Regions from separate parts of the Myxosarcina sp. GI1 genome, predicted to be linked through region 1. Evidence: riboswitches for the same ligand, from Rfam matches in the RefSeq annotation. Region 1 holds a riboswitch; each other region holds the start of a gene.
The links. Region 1 has a riboswitch for cobalamin ahead of KV40_RS23475 (sirohydrochlorin chelatase). Riboswitches for the same ligand answer to the same signal wherever they lie in the genome.

Region 1 (6,078 bases):
AGGATGCGGATATAGTAATTATTACCGCAGGTGCAGCACAAAAACCAGGAGAAACTCGCCTCGATCTGCTAGGACGTAATGTTGCTATCTATCAAAACCTGCTTGATGATGTAGTCAAGCATTGTCCCCATGCCATCCTGTTAATTGTCACCAATCCCGTAGATATTATGACCTATGTAGCATTAAAAATTTCTGGGTTTCCCAGTTCTAAGGTTATTGGTACGGGAACAGTATTAGATACATCTCGATTTCGTTCTCTACTCGCCCATAGATTAAACATTGATGCTCGTAGCGTTCAAGCTTATATCATTGGCGAACACGGAGATAGCGAAGTTCCCGTGTGGAGTACGGCTAATGTGGCTGGGCGAAAATTGCTCTCGCAAGACTGGGAACAACTTGATTCCCAAAAGCGAGAGTATTTCACGGCTATTTTTGAGCGAGTTAAAAATGCAGCTTATGAAATTATTCAACGTAAAGGATATACTTCCTATGCGATTGGTTTGGCAGTAACCGATATAGTCGAGGCAATTATCCGCTCTCAAGAGCGCATCCTTACGGTTAGTGGTCTTGTTGATGGACTGTATGATATTGAAGATGTCTGTCTGGGATTGCCTAGAGTGATTAATGAAAAAGGCTTTTTTAAAACTGTCAATCTAAATTTGAGTCTCAGAGAGGTAAAACACCTTCGCCTTTCGGCTAATGTTCTACAAGATGTTTTCGAGCGGCTCAAGCTTTAATTCTATATACAATTAGTAGCGCGAGGTAGAACCAACCTTACGCTACTTATGGGATAAAAATCTTTATTAGGCGTAATTCTTAACATACGATCCGTCAACCATTCTCCAATAAGGTTGATAGGTTTGTAGAGCTTTGAGATATTGCGCTCGTTCAAAAACACTAGGAACGGGACAATTTACTTGGCTTAAGCTGCCTTGTAACTGAGCGATTGAATCGTATTCTTTAGCCTCTAACCATTCAACCATGTCTTTCTCAATTTTTTGTAGCTGTTCGATGCCATGACTCAGTAGCACGCTAACTAACATGGTGACGTTAGCACCTACCAGCATCATTTTGATAACGTCTTGAGCGGTAATAATCCCGCCTGTAGCAGCAAAATCGAGGGGAAGAGTACGATACAAAATAGCAATCCAGCGCATTGGTAAACGCATCTCTCTAGAAGTGCTAAGAAGCAAATTTGACTCTACTTCTAGAGTTTCTAAATTAATATCGGGTTGATAAAAACGGTTGAATAATACCAAGCCACTAGCATTTGCATTGCTCAGTCTTTTTGCCATATTTGCCATATTACTAAAGAAAGGACTCAGTTTGACTGCTACAGGTAGATTGACAGCATCTGTAACGCTGCGAACAATATCTAAATAAGTTTGCTCTACTCGATCGCCCGTCATTGACAGATCTGTAGGAACGTCATAAATGTTTAATTCCAAACCATCGGCACCTGCTTGTTCCACCAGACGTACATAATCACCCCAGCTACCTATAATAGAACTGTTGAGACTAGCAAAAATGGGAATATCCACCATCTTTTTCGCACGGCTAATGCGCTCTAAATAGGCTTCTGAATCGACAGGAAAATCTGATTCGGGATAGCTTTCTGTAGGATGAGCGAACTGATGATATGCTTCATATCTTTCTTCTAGTAGTTGTTCTTCAAACAAAGAATGCAATACTATTGCTGCTGCGCCAGCATCTTCCATCCGTTTAATATTATCGATATTTTCCGTTAAAGGTGCTGCTGCACCAACAACCAAAGGCGATCGCAATGTCATACCTAGATAAGTTGTGGATAGGTCTACCATTTATTCTCCTCCTAGATCAGTCTTTAGATTAAGAAAAACTTTTGAGGAAGTTATGAGTAACAAAACCACCCCCTGATTTTGGTACAATCGCTTTTGATAATTATTCAATAACCGCACAATGACCTTCCCCAACATGATCCAGACCAATTACTGCTTTGGTAAGTTTTTCTTGGTCTTCGGCAGATAGTTGTTGAGTCAGGGTGGCATCATCAATAGTTAAACTGTCATTTGATGCTAGTTGTGCCAAAGGTTCAAAACCCAAAGCATCTACATTGATAGCTTCATCTGGACTAGTTTCAGCATCGCCAAAAATATGGTCGAAGTGAAAAGTTGTTTCTACTTCCCCTGGTGTTCCTGTTTTAACGATCCCTTTGCGATCTTCTCCCACATATTCACCGCAGAGATACTGGATGGGGCGATTGAGACTAATATCAAAGTTAATTGTCCGATCGTCTTTGGTAGCTGTTCCCTGCATGACCATTGTTTTACCTGCTAGGGGAGAGTCCGCGCCCGCAGTATCGATTTGCCAAGCCATAGCATTATAAAAACCAGGAGTCACCTCCGCATCTGTGACTAAAATGGGTGCTGCATCTGCCTCCCCTTCGGCTAGATCTACAACTTGGGGTGTATCTACTAAAGAGACTGTTTCCTGATACTCTAAACCGTCGAGAGTGTATGTTTCTGAAGGTTCAAAAACACCATCTATTTGATAGGCCGTGACTTCGGCTAGATTTACATCCAGGCGATCGAAATTCATCGTCCAACCATCTTTGGTCACAAAACCCTGGCGGACAAAATCTTCTCCGTTAGCTACTAGGTTTAAAGTTGCTGAACCTTGGGCATTGGCAACAGCAGGATTACCGTTATTATTTTCTGCCGTTTCACTGTCAGCACAACTGACGATTGTTAAGGACAATAGAGCAATGGTGTTGAATTTTACTAAGTTACGATTCATGTTTGATTCCAAAATAATGTGTTGTTTTAGCTAGCAATCGCCAAAATCACTAAGGTGTCTTCCAAATACGCTGATGATAATCTTGCAATTTGGCATAGGGGTCATGATGACCGTGATGATGGTGATGCCCATGACTGTGGTAATGATGATGTCCGTGTCCGTGTTCATCTACAGCAGCAAGACGAAACTTACACATTTCACAGTTCATTGCCACTTGACCTAACTGCGCCTCAATTTCTCGCTCCCTAAGTATCTGTAGTAATTGGGGGGCAAGACCCATTTCAGGCAGGCAAGCAAAATCGATATCGGGATACTGTTCTTCTTGTCGAGCGGTGATATCAGAGATTTTTTCCATTAAAGTCCCCGTAAACAAGAAATAGGGTAAAACAATAATGCGTTTGGGTCGATAGAGATAAGCCCGACGAAAGCCTGATTCTAAGCGAGGATGAGTGATGCCGATAAAACAGGTTTCTACTGTCTTATAGCCACTCCCTTCCCAAATAATGCGAGCTAGTTTGTATACGTCTCCATTGGCATCAGGATCGCTCGAACCCCTACCAATAAAAAGTAATACAGTATCTTCGCGGGAGATATTATGGGGGTTGTTTTCTGGTTTATCTAATTCTGATAAGCGATCGCGCCATAGTTCAATTATTTTAGGAGTAATCCCGAAGTGACGACCGTATTTTAAGCTCAACTGGGGATAGGACGCGCTGGCTCGGTCTAATTCGTTGGTGACATCAAATTTATTGTGTCGGGCAGCAAATAGTAAGATTGGTAACGCCGTAATTTCGGTAAACCCCTGTTGAATACAGGCTTCTATTCCTTCTTGAATAGTAGGCTCAGTTAATTCCAAAAAACAAGGAATTACAGGACGAGATGTATCTAGTTTCTGATAAGTCGCTACAAAGTCGAGAAAAGTTTGTCTTCCGCGATCGTTTCTCGTTCCGTGACCAATCGCCAGTAAAGGTCTTTGATAGGGTAAAGGGGATAATTGAAGAGAATTCAACGCCGAGTTTTGAAACGTATTAGTAATAACCATTTTATTAAGCATCTGTACCTCGCAGATATATTGGTTGATTTGATTTAATTCATCGGCGGGCATTCTGACTCAGAGATTATGAATCGTTAACCTCATTACAGTTGCGGGACAGCGTTGGATTTTCACCAAACTTTCCCCATTACTTCTAATGGCTGTTCCCCACTAGAACCGACTATTTAGTTGTCTTCTGTTCTATCTTACCGTTAAACTGCGAAAAGTTGCCCTAAACCTGAAATTTAAACGATAAATTAGATTAGAAGTTATATTTTTGCATCTATCCACTGTTTTGCTCGACGAATCGCATCTTTTGTCGTCATGGCACTGGGGACTGCTACAGCACAACCTCGATCGTGATTTATCCAAGCTGCATAAATACAATACCCATCCAATTCGTCACGGTCTATTTCTACCTTGCAGCCACGATAGGCAAAAGAAAGAATAATCTGAGGATAATTAGGCTTCATAAAAATTGTTGCTGAAAAAAAATGACAGTATTTAGGCAGGGGCAATGCCTATGCCTAATGGCAGCTACGCATCGGCTAGCTGAGTCTCCGACTTGCTGCGCAACCGCAATCGCTCTTAATGACTCTATGAAGTTTTTTAAGTTTTTCAAAGCTAAGAACTAATGGCTAATGGTAAGAGCTACGGCGAAGCCGTTTATTTCTCTTTTCAACAACTATCCAAGTTTCTTGCCAGCGATCGATAATCATTTGTCTCATTTTGTCGGATTGCCATTGAGGAATGTTGTGATTTTGGGAGTGTTTAAATTCAGTCATGTTTTTCTAGATTCAATGTTTAATTACTAGCAGCGAATATTTTGATATCCGTCGGTAATTTGTAGCAATAAGCAGTTGTCTTAGGACACTTGCTACTTGCCCTTCGGGAGCGGAGCATTCCCGAGTCCGCGTCTTTTGAGGAAACCTCAAAAGCTTGTGACGGACGCTTGCGTCTTGCGCCAACGCGGGGTCTCCGCTTTACTTATTACTTTAATTCGAGCGTTCCCTTGCGTCTTACGGAGTGGCTGTTTTACTTACGAGCAAATAAACTAGCTCGTCACAACAGATAGATCTACTACGATCTTCAAACAGCAGACAGATTCTGAGCTACAAAATCCCAGTTGACCAATTTATCGAGAAAATTATCAATATAAGCAGGACGTTTATTTTGATAATCAAGATAGTAAGCGTGTTCCCAAGCGTCCATTGTCAATAGGGAAACTTGTCCGCTAGCTAGAGGATTATCAGCATTAAGGGTTTTGGTGACTTTAAGAGTATCTCCATCTAAAACTAACCAAGCCCAACCGCTACCAAACTGAGTTGCACCTGCATTTTTAAAAGCTTCGACAAACTTATCAAAACTACCAAAGTCAGCCTCAATTTTTTTTTCCAGTTCTCCTTCAGGTGTACCACCGCCATCGGGTTTCATACATTGCCAATAAAAAGTATGATTCCATGCTTGGGCAGCATTATTAAATAATCCTGCTTTACTGGCATCTCCAGCGATCGCTTTGATGACTTCTTCAATCGGTTTGCTATCTAATTCTGTTCCTTCAACGGCATTATTGTATTTATTAACATAACCCGCATGATGTTTGTCGTGATGAAATTCTAAGGTGCTTTGAGTGCGGGATATGCTGGGGTTGCCCCAGCATATAGAACCGCGCTGTTGAGAAATTGCTGGTTCTAAAGCAGTGTAATCGTATGGAAGGGATGGTAATTCGTAAGCCATAATAGTTTGTTCTCCTCTTGCTATCAAAAATTACTGCGGTCGAGTATCAAAAAGATTACTGTCTGCTACGGTCGCGAGCGGAAGCATCTAAAAGATTTTGAGCGTGGGGGATGCTATCACGAAGCTTTCCCTAGCACCGTTTTACGGTGCGGGGTCTTCGCTCAAATTTAGTTCAGCAGATGAGGGGCTGTATGCGGATCTAAAATCCGCATCTAGTAAGCCCCGTCCAACCACGGTGTTGAGCCAATTTCCAATTCCATTGGTGATAGTAGCGCAGTTTGGCTTAAGAAAAAATACTTATCCCCTGGAAGGGGAATAAGTAGGTGTGAGTGCAGACGGACTGAGACTAACCCTACTTAAAACTCGCTCGTAGCCCACGCGCTGTCTGACCGCTTCGCACGTAAACTCTAAGAAAATTTGGATAACAAATACTCAGGAGAAATAGCTTTTGCTCCTCATAAGTAGCTCATATTTCTAAATTAATATATTGTTCATTGTTATGGTATCGATCGCAGATTAAATTGATATGGTTT
Region 2 (6,078 bases), on a different contig from region 1:
GCTACACGTCGTTCGGTTTCATATATTTCTTTAGGTATGCCAATTTTACGAGGGCTGGATTTTTTTACCTCTGGCTGTTGTGATTCGATCTGTTTATCAACAGTTGCAGTCATGTATTCTCCTTAATTTTATATATATGTGCGATCGACACCAAGACATTAAAATCGCCCTTCTTACAGCGCAGTATTTGAGGGCGAAATGTACCTTAAACAATAGTCGATTTAAATTTTCACTATTTTAGATAACTAAATTAAATTATTTATCATGGGTATATTATATTCCTGTTTTCCTGAAGCTTGACTCAATTGATAGTTTTATGAGATTTGCAAATAGTACAAAGCACTGAAGACTTTTCTACTTTACTGTCTTGCTTATCCTAAAACGATCCCCGCGATCGCAGTCAAATCTTTAACTTGTCTTAGGAATTAATTAATGTCTCTTATTGTTAACCCTTGAGTTTTAAATAAGTGAGCGCTAATTAAAATAGCGATCGCACGGCAAAAATTCAATGTAAAAATTGAAAATTTAAACAAGTTATTTGTGGTTAGTACGTAATAGCCTTCATATAGACTAATCAAAAACTAATAGCAATAGGTAAAGTTGCTCAATTTTAGCTTGTGAATAATAAAGTTTTTCCAACGTCCGAATAAAAGACGCAAAACTGCGAATGCTTAATTTAAGAAGCTTATTTAGTTCTTTTGGTAGATGTATGTTAGAAAAAAACCCTGTATTACTGTAGCCTGGGTCGATCCCTCTTTAAACACAAAACACTCTACTTTATACATATAAATAAATTTAACTATTGCCAAAGGACTCGATTTAGCAAAAAATAAATACAGAATTCATAAAAGAAAAGATATGCCTATTAATTTAAAAGAGGACATTATGTACATCCTGCTACAAAAAATTAAAGCAGGAGAAGGCAATGATAACAGGGTAGATTTTAGCAGTACGGATTTTACTGGTAGAAATATGACCGTATCTGATTTTCTCGGTCATTTAGATTATCTCAATCAAAAAAAATATATCGAAGCTGATTTTACAGGCAATGCCTATGCCAATCAGGAAGATGTACCAGATGTTATCGATTCAGACGAAGTAGACTTTAGTATTGCTAACACTTTGGGCGCACCCGACGGACCACTGCCGCATTTAATTAGGTTCAATCGCGCTGAATTAACCGATAAAGGTCAAAAAATGCTCGATCGCATGGAAGAAAAACCTCCAGAATCATTGGGTTCGGGACCATCGTCACAAATTGTCGACCGAGACACTCCTTTTCTCGAAGAAGTTGCTCTCAAAGCCGAACTGCCAGATATATTTGATGCTAGAGATTTAGTCACTGTAGTCTATCGCACCATGCGAGACTTGATGACTACTGAAGCTGCCGAAAACGTAGAGTCGGAACTGCACGATCCTGCCGAACCTACCGACCAAAAAAGATTGCAGGAAGAAATTGCCCAACTGTGGAAAGACGAAAATCCAATCGTATCCTGGTTGAGTAAAGTTCGTCCGCCGTTAAAATTCGACGACGAAACTTTCTTCTTTCGAGTCAAACAAGAAGGAGGACTACCAAAAGGTACAGATAGCGAGAAAGTAATCAAAGCAATCTTTTCTGCCACCAAAGGTGAATTATCAGCAGAAAGAGCGAATGAAATTGCTGAGTTTCTTCCAGGAAAAATTAAAGAACTTTGGGAAGCAGCTTAATAAAGTAGGAAGTAGAAAGTAGGAAGTCATAAGAGACGGGGAGGCTTCACTCTACTAGAGAGTTCCCCTAGTCCCCCAGTCCCTACTAGTACCTAAAACCTTTTCTACTCCTCTACCTCTATTTAAGTTGTATATTCAGCATTAATCTCTACATATTTATAAGTCAAATCGCAACCCCAGGCGACACTGGTTCCACTACCAACTCCGATCGAAACCTCAATTAATACCGTGTCGTTTTGCAAATATTCTCCTGCGGCGGCTTGTCTGAGATAGTTACTAGCCGCAGCGCGATCGAAAGGAAGAGGTTGTCCGTTTTGCATGAGTTGCAAATCGCCCAGCCTTATGTTTAGTTCGTCCTGGTGAAATTTAACTCCTGCCCTACCTGCGGCAGCAGCAATTCTGCCCCAGTTAGGATCGCGTCCAAAAACTGCCGATTTGACTAAAGACGAGCCAGCAATAGTTTTAGCTATTGCCGAGGCAGCTTTATCATCATTAGCTCCCGATACTCGTACTTCTATCAAACATGTCGCTCCTTCACCATCGCGAGCGATCGCTTTGGCTAAATGTTGGCAGACTGCGGTTAACATTGCCTCTAATTTTTCGGCATTTTTGCTTTTTTCGGTAATTGCTGAGGTGCGAGATTGCCCATTAGCCAAAGCTAATAAAGTATCGTTGGTGCTAGTGTCCCCATCTACAGTAACTTGATTGAAGCTTTTGTTAGCGGCTCGCTTGAGCATCTGCTGCCATAGCTGAGTCGAAACTGCCGCATCACAGGTAACAAATGCCAGCATAGTCGCCATGTTGGGATGAATCATGCCCGAACCTTTGGCTATACCGCCAATTCTGACGGGACGACCTTCAATTGTAGTTTCTAAAGCAATTTCTTTAGTTACCAGATCGGTAGTTACAATAGCTTCGGCAGCATCTTTACCTCCTTCTAGAGAAGCAGCAGCAACTAATTGGGGTAAGCTTTGAGATAAAGCTTCTATTTTGATTCTCTGACCGATAACCCCCGTTGATGCGAGTAAAATCGAATCTTCAGCAATATTTAATTCTCTACCTAGTAGTTCGGCACACAACCGAGCGTCTTTCCAACCCGCTTCGCCCGTGGCAGCATTAGCCTGTCCTGCGTTACATAAAATTGCTCTGGCACTAGCCTTGGCTTGCAGACGCTTCCGACAATAATCGACACAAGCGGCTCTTACTTGGGTAGTGGTAAATACTCCAGCGGCGATCGCTTCAGATTCTGATAAAATCAGGGCTAAATCCTTTGCCCCCGAAGCTTTTAATCCTGCGGCGATCCCTGCCGCTTTGAATCCTTTGGGTGCAGTTATGCCACCGCTTACTGTCTGCCAGTCTGCCATGATCGATAATAATTTGAACTTCGATTTAAAGCTGATTATACCAATCTTATGGTAGGTTTATATTTGTCTGCGATATCGGTTCTGATGGGGGTCAGCCATCAGGAGTGAAGGGGAAAGTTCAGTGCAAATCTGACGCTGTCCCGCAACTGTAAAGAGATCTTTGCGATACTCTAAGTCAGGATGCCCGCCGATAAAAATCAAAAATTCGCTCGAACATATCTGCGAGGTACGGATAATGTCTGCTCTATCGTTTGTAGCGCGATCGCTAAAAAAAATTAGCGCGATCGCTTTAGCAATTTTTAGTTGGTTACTGTTTATCTTTATAGCAATCGAACCCGCCCAAGCTCATCACGCTATGGGTGGTATACTTCCTGATAATTTTGCTGAAGGATTTTTGTCAGGATTGGCTCATCCAGTTATAGGTTTAGAGCACTTGGCTTTTGTAGCTGCGATTGGATTGTTAGCCGCTTTAAGCAACAAATTAGGCGTAATTCCCTTGGTTTTCATTACTGCCACAGCAATAGGAACGGGAATTCATTTATTAAGCATAGATTTGTTTTTACCAGAAGTAATTATTACTGGTTCTGTATCGATCGTTGGAATTTTCTTGGCTCAAAAAAATTTAGTTGATTCAGGTTTGTTAATTGTCTTTACCGTCATAGCAGGAATTTTTCACGGTTATGCTTACGGCGAATCAATAGTTGGTGCAGAAACTACCGCTTTGAGTGGTTATCTATTGGGCTTTTGTTTGATTCAGCTAGTTATAAGCGCGACTGTCTTTACTATCGGAAGATTGGTAATTAGTAGAAATTCTTTGTCCGATAATACTTCTAATCTAAACCTACGATTTGCAGGTTTTACAATCTGCGGTATCGGCGTAGCTTTTTTAGCTAATACATTAATAAGTTAAGACGAGCAATCGTCAACCAACTACCAACCATTAACTACTAACAAAATAAAATGCACAAAATACCCGTAACTGTAATTTCAGGTTTTCTCGGCGCGGGGAAAACGACTTTAGTGCGTCATTTGCTACAAAATAATCAAGGAAGAAAGATTGCCGTTATAGTCAATGAATTTGGCGAGGTAGGAATAGACGGCGATCTTTTACGCTCTTGTCAAGTTTGCGATGAGGAAGAAACTCCTGACGGGAATATTATCGAGCTAACCAATGGTTGTCTGTGCTGTACGGTACAAGAGGAGTTTTATCCAACTATGCAGGAACTACTCAAACGTAGAGACAAAATAGACTGTTTGCTAATCGAAACTTCGGGACTGGCATTACCAAAACCTCTGGTGCGCGCTTTTAGCTGGTTCGAGATTCGTAATAGTGCTACGGTCGATGGAGTGGTTACGGTAGTAGATTGTCAGGCATTAGCCAATGGAGCGATCGCTGGAGATTTAGCGGCATTAGAAGCACAGCGTCAAGCCGATCCCAATCTAGAACACGAAACTCCCCTCGAAGAACTATTTGAAGATCAGTTAGCCTGTGCCGACTTAGTACTGTTAACTAAAACCGACTTGGTAAATGCTGCCGATGTAGAGAGGATTAAAACTCTGCTGAAGCAAGACTTATCGCCGAGAGTTAAAATTGTCGTCGCCGAACGGGGACAAATCGCTGCCGATCTTTTACTCGGGTTTAATGCTGCGGTAGAGGATAATCTAAGCGATCGCCCCTCCCATCATGATGATGAAGCAGACCACGAACACGACGATGATATTAAAGCAGTAGAAATTGTCTGCGATCGCAGCTTCGAACCAAATATTTTAATCGAACGATTACAACAGCTATTGCTACAGCATGAAATCTATCGCATCAAAGGCTTTGTTAATGTAGCGACAAAACCCATGCGTCTGGTAATTCAAGGTGTTGGCAATCGTTTCGACCGCTTTTACGATCGCCTGTGGCAAGGTGACGAACTTCGTCAAACTCGTTTGGTAGTTATCGGACGTAATTTAGAGCGAGAACAGGTAGAAGCCGCTATTTTAAATGAGTAACGCTCAGTAGACGAGAGATCTAAGAAAACCTCGTAAATTTTCCAGTACTCTTTGAGTGGACAGTATATTTACTGTCATGACCGAGCAAAACGATTTCTAAATGTGAGTATAAATAATACATATCGCTATATTCTGCGTAATATTAACTATTAGTAGATTAATTGAGATTGAAAGCCATGATAAGATCTTTAGTTGGAATGCTTGCTGGAGTAAGCGTTGTTTTAGGAAGCGCGATCGCTTTTCCCTCAGCTACCTCAGCTAGAAATAATACCTACTACTGCGCCCAGCTTAACGGTAAGTGGAATACTTTTGTCAACACTCCCAGAGGTAGAGTAACTCTGATTGAGTGGGCAAATTCCTTTGCTAATGACTGGACTCCGCAAAAAAGATGCCTGGCAATTTCCCAGCGTTTTCAACAATTTCTGGATAAAGGAAATTTAAAGTATATTCGTACGGGTAACGTCAATCAACAGCCAGTAATCTGCGTTGCCGACTCTAGTAGCGGTACATGTCCAGACAAGAATGTCTTGATTACTCTCAAACAAGGAACAGATCCAGAAGCAACCTTAGTTAGATTAGTTGATTTTCGTCGTAGCGTCAGCGGACAAACCCTAACCTTAAGTGCGGACGATCCTGGTTTTTACAATGATGGTGAATTTTATGTCGACTTAGAAAAATTTCTCGAAAAAGTTCCCGTTACTAAATAGCAAAAGGATAAATAAATCGCTGAAGTTCCCCATTTCAATGGGTTAGTAAACAAAGTTGTTCGATCCAAATAAAAAACCTAAGAATCGTTTAAATTCGCTTTTAAATGAACGCTTTTTACCTTTGAAGCCGAAAACAGCAGTCAAACTATCTCTAGTTTTGGCTGGTGTTGGTGTGCTTTTAGCTAGTAGCAGCCTATATTTGTCTGACAAAATTCCAGCATTTTTTCCTAATAGTTTAAATGCTAGAGTAAACACTACAGCCAGCAAAATTACCGTTAAAATTCTAGGTGAGAATTTTTTAG
Region 3 (6,078 bases), on a different contig from region 1:
TATCGAGTTACTTTTTTATCCCTATTTTTCAATCTTTTTAGCTAATTGTTCGATAATGGCATCCGCTTCACCTGCTAACCAGCGAGCAAAACGTCTAGCTAAAATTGGTGCAAAAACTAAAGTACTAGTAAACCCAGAAAAAAGCTGAATGCCAGTAAAAGGTTGAAGTTTGCCCGCTAAAGCAATAGCCCTGTCGTTAAAAGCTACCAAACAATGATGGTAAGTTCCTGGGATTTTTTCTAATGCGGGTAATATGTTGTTTACTTGTTGCCTAATTTTAGCTTCCTCTGCTGCTGCATCGAATTTAGCATGAGGATTGCTAGTAATAGTGCTGATTTGCCCCAGACACAAGCTACCGTCTAAAAATTGCACTACACCAGCATCGAGAATCGAACGAGCTTCATTTTTCTCTTTACCGTTATCAAAGACTAGATCTCTAGCAGCAGCTTCTAAAGCAAACCTTTGCTGAATGGCTGGCATAACTATAGTCTGTAGTTCGAGCTTGACGGGGGGAGTAGTAATAAGCTGGGCGTGGGTAAAATAGTTATCGACCTCGATCCCCGTTTGCAGGAGTAAAGAGCGCGTTAAACCTCCTGCACAAACTATAGTATTGGCAGCATAATAAGTATTTAGCTTGGTTTCAACTCCTAAAATTCGCTGGTTGTCTCTGACGAAATCGATCGCCCGTTCGTATTTTATTTCTCCGCCGTTACGCAAACAGGCTTGTAAATAAACTTCGGTAGTTTTCTGGGCGTGGATGTGTCCGTGTGGTAACTGGAGGCATCCTGCGATCGCGTCTGGATTTAATAGGGGTTCTAGTTCACAGGCTTCTTTAACGCTGAGTAGTTGGGGTTTTGTCGCAAAGCGATCGTAAGTTTTAGCTATAGCTTGCGGATCTGCATCGCGATCGATAGTTAAAACTAGATCTAGCTCTCTAAATTCTGTATCTTGACCTAATTCTTCCGTAAGCTGGCGATGTAGCTCGATTCCTTCTCTACCTAACTGTCTGGTTAATTCATCCGTTCCCGACCAATAAGCCAACCCCCCATAACTATATACGGTAGCATTATCGGGAATGGGATCTTTTTCTAACACCAACACCTTAAACTTTTGTTGGCTGAGTTCGTAAGCTAGCGATGCGCCAGAAATTCCCGCGCCAATTATAATCCAGTCATAGGTCATTATTTTTTTGTTCTTCCAATTCTGCTTTTGCCTGTTGCCAAAGAGTTTCTAGTTCGTCAATGTCACAATCGTTTAAAGGACGCGAAGCAGATTGCTCCATCAGTTTTAACCTGCTAATAAAGCGGCGGTTGGTTCCCTGTAAAGCTTCAAAGGGATCGAGATCGTACCAGCGTGCGACATTGATTATTGTAAACAATAAATCTCCTAATTCTGCTTGCTGATGTTCTTTATCTTCAGCAGTCAAAGCCTGTTTGAATTCTGCTAACTCCTCATCAAACTTCAACCAAACTCCAGCAATATTTTCCCATTCAAAACCCGCTGCTGCTGCTTTTCTAGAGATTTTCATGCCCGCCATTAGAGGCGGTAGGCTACGAGCATAACGCTCTAATTTGCGACTTAGTAATTGTGCCTGTTCTGGGGTTATCCCTTTTTCTAAAGCCTTAATTTGTTCCCAATTCTGATTGACCTCAGCCGCACTATTAACTTTAATATCGCCGAATACATGAGGATGACGGCGAATTAGTTTTTCTGTAATTCCCTCTGCTACTTCTTCTAAGGTAAAATCATCCCGTTCGCTAGCGATTTGTGTTTGTAAGATTACCTGTAGCAGCAAATCTCCCAATTCTTCAGCGATCGCATCTTTGTCGCCACTATTAATAGCATCTACCACTTCGTAAGCTTCTTCAATGACATAAGGGACTAAAGTTTGTGGCGTTTGCGCCAAATCCCAGGGACAACCACCATCGGGCGATCGCAACTGCGCTACTACCTCAATTAAACGCTGTAAAGCGACTAATACCGAACTATAAGTTGCCGATTGAAAACTCATCTTATTTTATTAAGAAAGCAAAACATACTTCTATAAGATAAAGCTTTTTCTGATTATATGCGATCGCGCTCTGCGCGCTGGCTGAGACCGAAGGACTTGCTACGCAATCGCCAATCGCTTAAATCTTAATTTTGCTATTTAGTAATACCATAAGCTTACGTTAAGGCGTTTGCCAAATACGCTGGTGGTAATCTTTTGGTTGAGCGTAAGGGTCGCTATGACTATGATTATGATGGTGTCCGTGATGATGATGTCCGTGATGGTGCCCTCCATCTTCTGCGATCGCAGAAAGGCGAAACTTACACATTTCACAATTCATTGCTACCTTACCCAACTGTGCCTCTATTTCTCGCTCTCTCATCACCTCTAACAGCTGCGATGCAATACCCATTTCTGGCAAACAAGTAAAATCTATGTCTGGATATTGCTCTTGTTGTAAAGCGGTAATGTTATAAATCTTTTCCATTAAGGTGCCTGTAAACAAAAAATACGGCAAAACGATAATGCGTTTGGGTTGGTATAAATAAGCTCGTCTAAAACCTTCTTCCAAACGGGGATGGCTAATGCCAATAAAGCAAATTTCTACCGTCTTGTAGCCACTACCTTCCCAAACTATTCTGGCTAGCTTGCAGACATCGCCATTAGCATCGGGGTCGCTAGAACCACGCCCGACAAACAATAGTACGGTGTCGGAACGAGAAATCTGATGCGGATTATGTTGTGGTGTATCCAAGTCTGCTAGCCGATCGCGCCATAGTTCTAGAATCTTGGGATTGATGCCAAAATGACGACCGTAACTAAAGTTTAACTGTGGATAGAGCGATCGCGTCCTGTCTAATTCGTTAGTTACGTCAAATTTATTATGTCTGGCAGCAAATAGTAAAATTGGCAGTGCAGTAATCTCTGTATAGCCTCGTTCGACACAGGCTGCTACTCCCTGTTCTATACTCGGTTCGGTCAATTCTAAAAAACAGGGAATTACGGGGCGAGAAGTATCTAATTGTTGGTAGATGTTTACGAAATCGAGGAAAGTTTGTCTGCCTCGTTGATTTCTCGTACCGTGTCCGATCGCCAGTAAAGGTCTGTTGTGTGGTAGTGGTGGTAATTGAAGTGAGTTAAATTTAGTTGCGGAATTGGCAATAACCATCTATTTTATTTAGCTCCAGTTAGTCGAAGTGATGAATTTTTGGTTTATTTGCAGAAATATTATTAACTTTTGGGCAGGGCAATGTCTTGCCCGTAAAGCAGTTCTCGCGTAATTAATTATTAGTGCGATTACCAAGATCTAAATAGTTATAGATGGTAAAGCGTGAAAAAAAATCGTAGCCAGATAATTGTTAATTAAAGCTATAAAAAGATCGATCATCTGTACCTCGCAGATATACGTATGAGTAAGTGGACTGTATTTATCGGCGGGCATTCTGACTAAGAGATTTTTTTTATCCAATCCCATCACAGTTGCGGGACAGCGTTGGATTTGCACCAAACTTTCCCCTTTACTTTTGATGGCTGTTCCCCATCAAAACCGATTTTTATATTGTAGACTTAATGCGATCGCAAAAAAACAAAAATTAAGTTTAGATTTTAGCGTTGCATATTTACAGGATAATTTTCGATTATCTATTTAAAAACTTTCTTTATCTGTCATCTAGATTTTATTTTATAGCACTTGTTACTTGCTACTTTTGCTCCATCATCCCATTATCATGCAACGCCTAGATTTTACTCGCCAGCTGACCAAGGCTTGAGAAAATCGGCATAGAGAGTCAAGCCACCGTCAATAAATATAGTTTGTCCTGTAATGTAAGAAGCATCATCAGAAGCCAAAAAAGCGGTTATGGCTGCCATTTCTTCGGTATTACCTGTTCTACCTAAAGGAATATGGCTGACAATCTTTTGTTTCTTTTGAGGATCGTTAGACCACTCATTGATCGGTGTTTCTGTTGCCCCTGGAGCGATCGCATTAACTCTAATGCCTTTGGGTGCATATTCTAATGCTAAGGTTTTAGTCATGTTTTCCATGCCCCCTTTACTCATCGAGTAGCTAACATATTGAGGACGAGGAATAATTTCGTGGACGCTGGAGACGTTGATAATAATGCCGCCATTACCGCGCTCTAAAAAATGTTTGATTACTTCTCTAGCACAGAGAAAGCTGCCTCTAAGATTGACGGACAATACTTTATCTAAGTCATCTGCTGAAAGCTTGTGAGAATCGGCAGCGATTTGAATACCAGCATTGTTTATTAAAATGTCTATGCTACCAAATTTGCTAATTACCTCATCGCACATTCTAATAATATCTTGCTCTTGAGAGACATCTCCTTCTACCCGCATTTCTTTGCCACCGCAGCCTTTAACCTGAGAACACATCTCCTCAATTAGCTTTTCGGTATCCTCGGCTTTTTCTGGATCGTTGCGATAGTTAATAGCAATATTAGCTCCCTCTACAGCAAAACGGGCGGCGATCGCTTTACCAATCCCCGAAGTTGCACCCGTCACTAAGACGTTTTTTCCTTTTAAACCTTTCATTATTTCAATTAAGCGTACGTGGAAGCTATTATTTTACAAATTTGACTAAACCTATTTAATTAAAGCCAGGTAGTTAAGAAATCTTGCTGAAGTTATAAATTTAGGCTTTAGAACTACTTATCCACTTAAACAACAATACTAAAACTACCGCACTGGCACTACCCATTGCTACGGCAGCAATCGCAAAATTATTCCAGTTACGAACGGCGATCGCTACTGCTGCCCAAACAAACACTCCGCCATAGGCAAAATTAGTTTTGGGTGTAGCTGCGGCAATGGTAATTAATGCCCCAATTATCACCATAATTATCGTCCAAACTTGAGGACTGAGACCCCAACCGTTCCACTCCCAAGTGGTTAAAACAGTTGCTCCATTGACGATTGTAGCGACGTTAATCCATGCTAGATAAATACTGAGGGGATAGTAAATTAACCATTTTTGCCTGAAAGAGAAAGTGCGATCGCTTCTCAACAAACGCCAGTATCCACCAATTAGAGGCAATAAAATCGCCAACATCAATACAAAAGACCAGGTAAACTGACGGTTTAAAAAGCAAAATACCCAAATAATCTGTGCGATTGAAGCGATCGCCACCGAATAGCCGATTTTTTGTAGCAAAGGATCGTATTTTTCTGAAGGTAATACCTGATTGATGGCAAAACCAATCAAACCCAAGTAAATTAAGCCCCAAATGGCAAAGGCATAATTAGCAGGAGTAATTAAAATATTGCTAAAGAGTTCGTTGGAGATTTCGCCAATAGTCAATCCCTGGGGAGGACTAATATTTGCCCAGACATTAGTACCAAAAGCTGCAATGACAAATACTAAATTAACTATCTGTCGCAGCGAGGGTTTTTTACTTTTCGAGCGAGGGCGAACGTCCATGAGTAATTACAATTGCTACCCTTTAATTTTGACACAAGCAAAATAAGCTGTTACGCATTGATTTCTATTTTCTCTCATAACGAGCTATACAGGGAGTTCCCCAGGCTATTTGTCTGTTAGGAATATCGCGAAAGACGCTACTTCTGGCACCGATAACGCTGTTAGCACCAATTGTCACTCCAGCACCAACAAAACAGTCCGTAGCGATCCAGGCTCCATTACCGATATGAATTGGTTTGATAATTAGGTCAAAAGAAATCTTATTAATATCGTGACTACCAGTACAAAGATAAGACTTTTGAGAAACAACTGCATGACAACCAATTTCGATGCGATCGACACTGTATAAAACTACATCATCGCCGATCCAGCTAAAGTCACCAATAGTTACATTCCAGGGATAGGTAAAACGAGCGGTTGGACGAATTATTACGCCTTTGCCTACTGTCGCTCCAAACAAACGCAAGAGCCAACAGCGAAAACCATTTAAATTATGCAAGCTAAGAGGAAAAGCGATCGCCTGAACTAACCACCAAAGAATTACATACCAGTTAGCCCTGCCGCGATCGCATTGAGAAGAGTCATACAAACGCAAATCTACTAGCGGCTTGGCATCTAAAACTGGAGTTAACTTATTGGCACTTTGGGT

Region 2: linked by a shared signal. The riboswitch ahead of KV40_RS08515 (HupE/UreJ family protein) and the one ahead of KV40_RS23475 (sirohydrochlorin chelatase) in region 1 are both predicted to bind cobalamin.
Region 3: linked by a shared signal. The riboswitch ahead of KV40_RS21900 (sirohydrochlorin chelatase) and the one ahead of KV40_RS23475 (sirohydrochlorin chelatase) in region 1 are both predicted to bind cobalamin.

Annotation. Positions count from the first base shown of each region.
Region 1 is NZ_JRFE01000032.1:64,191-70,268, forward strand. Features, by position in the region: gene KV40_RS23460 (L-lactate dehydrogenase) at 1-737, shown strand, start outside; gene KV40_RS23465 (dihydroorotate dehydrogenase-like protein) at 804-1,820, opposite strand; gene KV40_RS23470 (hypothetical protein) at 1,921-2,775, opposite strand; gene KV40_RS23475 (sirohydrochlorin chelatase) at 2,825-3,817, opposite strand; cobalamin riboswitch at 3,854-4,005, opposite strand; gene KV40_RS23480 (hypothetical protein) at 4,078-4,281, opposite strand; gene KV40_RS35195 (hypothetical protein) at 4,447-4,593, opposite strand; gene KV40_RS23485 (superoxide dismutase) at 4,898-5,545, opposite strand; gene KV40_RS23495 (response regulator) at 6,072-6,078, shown strand, end outside.
Region 2 is NZ_JRFE01000014.1:362,682-368,759, reverse strand. Features, by position in the region: gene pntA (Re/Si-specific NAD(P)(+) transhydrogenase subunit alpha) at 1-113, opposite strand, end outside; gene KV40_RS08525 (DUF2267 domain-containing protein) at 859-1,707, shown strand; gene argJ (bifunctional ornithine acetyltransferase/N-acetylglutamate synthase) at 1,830-3,071, opposite strand; cobalamin riboswitch at 3,131-3,278, shown strand; gene KV40_RS08515 (HupE/UreJ family protein) at 3,307-3,981, shown strand; gene cobW (cobalamin biosynthesis protein CobW) at 4,032-5,069, shown strand; gene KV40_RS08505 (COP23 domain-containing protein) at 5,246-5,776, shown strand; gene KV40_RS08500 (serine protease) at 5,898-6,078, shown strand, end outside.
Region 3 is NZ_JRFE01000026.1:351,917-357,994, forward strand. Features, by position in the region: gene KV40_RS21890 (FAD-binding oxidoreductase) at 22-1,185, opposite strand; gene mazG (nucleoside triphosphate pyrophosphohydrolase) at 1,172-2,011, opposite strand; gene KV40_RS21900 (sirohydrochlorin chelatase) at 2,172-3,158, opposite strand; cobalamin riboswitch at 3,405-3,556, opposite strand; gene KV40_RS21910 (glucose 1-dehydrogenase) at 3,734-4,543, opposite strand; gene KV40_RS21915 (hypothetical protein) at 4,644-5,429, opposite strand; gene hpsU (hormogonium polysaccharide biosynthesis acetyltransferase HpsU) at 5,494-6,078, opposite strand, start outside.